Regions from separate parts of the Paraclostridium sp. genome, predicted to be linked through region 2. Evidence: riboswitches for the same ligand, from Rfam matches in the RefSeq annotation. Region 2 holds a riboswitch; the other holds the start of a gene.

Region 1 (2,469 bases), on a different contig from region 2:
AAAAACTTGGACTGACGAGTAAGATTTTAATCGGACTATTTTTAGGAATGATACTTGGGATAATACTTAGTAAAATGCCAGCAAGTTATACTAAAGATACTTTATTATTAGGTGGATTTATAAATGTAATAGGAACTGGATTTACAAAAGCTATAAAGATGATGGTAGTACCTTTAGTATTTGTGTCTTTAGTATGTGGGGTATCAGCTATGGAAGATATTAAAAAGCTAGGAAGAATCGGATTTAAAACAATGGGATTTTATCTAACGACAACAGCTATTGCAATATGCATATCACTAGCATTAGGTGTATTATTAAAACCTGGATCAGGACTTGATTTAGGAACTGTAGCAACTCAATCTACAAATGTAGCACAAAATCAATCTTTATCAGAAATAATATTAAATATAATTCCATCAAACCCTATAGAAGCATTTGCAAAAGGAGAGATGTTACAAATAATATTCTTTGCTATGCTTACTGGAATTTCAATGAGCTTAGTAGGAGAAAAGGCTAAACCTTTAAAAAAATTATTTGAAAGTGCTAATGAAATATGTATGAAAATGGTTGGAGTAATAATGATGTTTGCACCTTTTGGAGTATTTGCACTTATAACAAATACTTTTGCAACAGTAGGAACACAAGCTATAGGTTCATTAGTTAAATATATATTAGTAGTTTTACTAGGATTACTACTTCATGTAATAGTAGTTTATGGAGGTGCATTAAAAGCATTTACAAAAATTAGCTTCATAGGATTTATACGTAAATTCACAAAGGTAGCAGCAGTTACTTTTTCAACAGCATCAAGTAATGCATCTGTACCAGTAAGCTTAGAATTAATGGAAGAAATGGGAGTTAGTAAAAGTATACGTTCATTTACAATACCTATGGGAGCTACTATAAATATGGACGGAACAGCTATAATGCAAGGTGTTGCAGCTCTATTTATAGCACAAGTTTATGGTGTTAATTTAGGGATAAATGATATGTTAACAATAGTTTTAACAGCAACATTAGCATCAGTTGGAACTGCTGGGGTTCCGGGGGTAGGAATGATAATGTTATCGATGGTTCTTCAATCAGTAGGATTACCTCTTGAAGGAATAGGTCTTATAATGGGAGTTGAAAGAATAATAGATATGTTTAGAACAACAGTAAATGTTATGGGTGATAATACTTGTACATTAGTAGTTGCAAGTAGTGAAAATGAATTTGAAGATATTAACATAGCAAATACAGAATTAGCTTAAATCAAAAGGTATCATTTTGGAGACGTTCAAGATGGTACTTTTTTTGCGGAAATTTGTTGACATATATATAAACTGAGCTATAATTAAATTGTAATCTAAATAAATAGCTAGGGGTGCCTAATGGCTGAGAGATGATTTAATCATTAACCCTCAAACCTGATCTGGATAATACCAGCGTAGGAAAGCTTTACTAAATATACAAATGAAATTTATTTGCATAGTAAATTAAAAGCTATATTCCTATTGGTGGGATATAGCTTTTTTTAATTTCAATAATCAAGGGGGAAACATCAAATGGAAAAGTATAAAGTACCAACTCTCACGATAGCGGGATCAGATTCATCTGGAGGTGCAGGTATACAAGCTGATTTAAAAACCTTTAGTGCTATAGGAACTTATGGTATGAGTGTTATAACTGCTATTACAGCCCAAAATACCCATGGAGTATTTTTAGTAGAAGATTTAAGTAAAGAAATAATTAAAAAACAAATTGAGGTAGTATTTGATGATATACCGCCAAAGGCTGTAAAGATAGGCATGGTTTCAAGCCCAGAAATAATAAAAACAATAGTAGATACTTTAAGTACATATAAACCTAAATATTTAGTAGTAGATCCAGTAATGATTTCTAAAAGTGGATATTCTTTATTAAAAGCTGAAGCTAAAGATAATTTGATTAAATATCTTATACCTAAAGCTTACATAATAACGCCAAATACATTAGAAGCTGAAGAAATCACAGGAATTAAAATTAATAATTTAGATGATATGAAGTTGGTTGGAAAAAAAATATTAGAGTTAGGACCTGATTATGTATTAATGAAGGGTGGACACTTAGATGGAGATGCTATCGATATTTTAATAGGCAAAGATGTTTTTAAAATTTATAAAAGTGAAAGATTAAATAGAAAAAATACTCATGGAACAGGCTGTACACTGTCATCTGCCATAACTGCTTACTTAGCACTAGGATATGATATTGTAGAAGCTGTTTCAAATGCCAAAGAGTATATAACTGATGCTATAAGACATAGTTTTGATATAGGTGGAGGGGTCGGGCCTGTACATCATTTTTATAAATTTGATAAATAAAGATAAAGGTTAAAAGGGAGAGACTAAATATGTTTGAATTATTGAGTAAGGTAAAAGAAGTAAATCCACTAGTGCTTCATTATACGAATGAGGTAACTATAAATGATTGTGCAAATATAACTCT
Region 2 (2,469 bases):
TGAAAGTTATAAAGAAAACTGCAAGATTAGCGAAAAAAGTAATTATATAATACCAACTTTTGGGATACATCCATCTAATGTGGGAAAAAAATTAGATATATTAGATGAAATTGATGTTTACATAAGAAATAGTGCAATGATTGGGGAAATTGGATTAGATTTTTGTTGGGTAGAGGATACGGATAGCTATGTCAATCAGATAATTGTATTTGAAGAGTTTTTGAAACTTGCAAAAAAATATAATAAGTATATAAATATTCATACTAAGGGAGCTGAAGAAAAAGTATTAGAGTTAATAAAAAAATATGATGTATCAGAACACTCTATAATTCATTGGTACAGCGGAGATATAAATATATTAAAAAAATTAATTAATTTAAACTGTTACTTTACAGCAAGTATAGATTTAGAATATTCGCAATTATCAAGAGCTGTTGCAACTTTAGTTCCAGTTGAAAAACTTTTAGGAGAAACGGATGGGCCTACAGCATTACAATGGATAACGGGAGAATATGGAATGCCAAAACAAATAATCAATGTATATAAAAATATATGCAAAATTAAAAAAATAGATATAGAAGAATATAAATTAAATTGCAAAAAAACATTTTCGATTATGATAAAATAATGTATTTTGACGAAAATAATGAAAATTTTGAAAAATAAAACAAAAAAACGTTGTCAAAAATAAAAAATATAGTATAATTAACAATGTAAAATACAAATAGGGGAGCTAAGTTGCTGAGAGGAGATAATATCTCGACCCTTAACCTGATTTGGATAATGCCAACGTAGGGAAAAATTAAATTAATATAAAAAATATATTAATTAACCTATTAAAATGAAAGCCTTGTCCTTATGGAGAAGGCTTTTTTAATATGGTTTTTATAAATTAATTTAAAAGGAAAGGGTGATTTAAAATGGTAATAGCAGATATAGCAGTAGTACCTTTAAGACCATATAAAGGGGAAGCAGAAATGTATAAAGTTGTAGATAAGTGTATAGAGATTATACAAAATAGCGGTCTGAAATATGAAATAGGAGCAAACTCAACAACGATAGAAGGTGGTTTTGATGATGTTTTTGGAATAGTTAAAAAGGTACATAAACTTCCATTTGAACTTGGATGTGAAAGAGTTATAACCACTGTCAGGATAGATGAGAAGCATGGAGGCATAACTATTGATGAAAAGCTTAAAAATCATAGGTAAACCACAGCAATATTTTTATTCTATAATAACTTTCTTAGTAATAATAATTTTTTGGCAAGCTACTGTAGAGATAAAAGATATACCTCAGTATATATTGCCAACTCCTATAGATATTTTAGAAGTATTTATTAGTGATTTTAAAAACTTATATGCAAATACTTTGGTGACTTTATATGAGGCTATAGTTGGATTTAGTTTAGCTTTGTTAATTGCTATTATAGTAGGGATTTTAATGGATTTTTTATCTATATTTAAAAAGTGTTTTTATCCAATATTTTTAGTTTCACAAACTATACCAACTATAACTATAGCACCACTTTTAATAATATGGTTTGGATTTGGAGCACTGCCTAAAATATTGATGGTAGCTCTTACGTGTTTTTTTCCTATACTTATAAGTTTTATTGATGGACTTGAGAATATAGATAAAGACTATTTAAATTTGTTTAAGACTATGAAAAGCACTAAAATACAAACTTTCATACATTTAAAACTTCCGATGTCTATGGATAAGCTATTTTCAGGAATTAAAATTTCTGTAACTTATATGGTAGTTGCAGCAACTGTTGCTGAATGGCTAGGGGGGACAAAGGGATTAGGCGTATATATGGTAAAAGCTAAAAGTGCATATGCTTTAGATAAGGTGTTTGCATCTACTATAGTAGTTGTAGTATTTAGTTTATTATTTGTAGGTATTACACAAATAATAAAAAGAATTGTAATTAGACATACATAATATCAGGGAGGATAATAAATGAAATTGAAGAAGTTGATATCACTAGGTTTTATAGGAATGCTTAGTTTAACTGCTTTTACAGGATGTTCAAGTGAAAAAAAGGAAAATAAAAATAACTTAAAAAATGTAACTATGGTGCTTGACTGGACACCAAATACAAATCATACAGGGCTATATGTTGCATTAGACAAAGGGTACTTTAAAGATGAAGGTCTAGATGTAGAAATAGTACAACCCTCGGAAGGTGGGGCACCTACTTTGGTTGCTACAGGGAAAGCTGACTTTGGAATAAGTTATCAAGAGGAAGTAACATTTGCTAAAACCAGCGAAGATCCACTACCAATAAAGGCTATAGCAACAGTTTTACAACACAATACATCTGGATTTGCATCTCCCAAAGGTAAAAATATAACTTCACCTAAAGACTTTGAGGGTAAAGTATATGGAGGATGGGGATCTCCTTCAGAGGATGCTATACTTGATGCTGTAATGAAAAAAGATAATAAAGATTTTTCTAAGTTA

Evidence for each region. A riboswitch is a leader RNA that binds a small molecule or an ion and turns the genes downstream of it on or off. The one in region 2 is predicted to bind thiamine pyrophosphate.
Region 1: another riboswitch for thiamine pyrophosphate. It lies ahead of thiD (bifunctional hydroxymethylpyrimidine kinase/phosphomethylpyrimidine kinase); the one in region 2 lies ahead of ACRCYC_RS05935 (MTH1187 family thiamine-binding protein).

Annotation. Positions count from the first base shown of each region.
Region 1 covers NZ_JBOFKN010000219.1:8,383-10,851, reverse strand. The annotation lists gene ACRCYC_RS17125 (dicarboxylate/amino acid:cation symporter) at 1-1,253, shown strand, start outside; TPP riboswitch at 1,353-1,453, shown strand; gene thiD (bifunctional hydroxymethylpyrimidine kinase/phosphomethylpyrimidine kinase) at 1,548-2,345, shown strand; gene thiM (hydroxyethylthiazole kinase) at 2,375-2,469, shown strand, end outside.
Region 2 covers NZ_JBOFKN010000085.1:9,319-11,787, forward strand. The annotation lists gene ACRCYC_RS05930 (TatD family hydrolase) at 1-628, shown strand, start outside; TPP riboswitch at 717-817, shown strand; gene ACRCYC_RS05935 (MTH1187 family thiamine-binding protein) at 921-1,211, shown strand; gene ACRCYC_RS05940 (ABC transporter permease) at 1,186-1,947, shown strand; gene ACRCYC_RS05945 (ABC transporter substrate-binding protein) at 1,966-2,469, shown strand, end outside.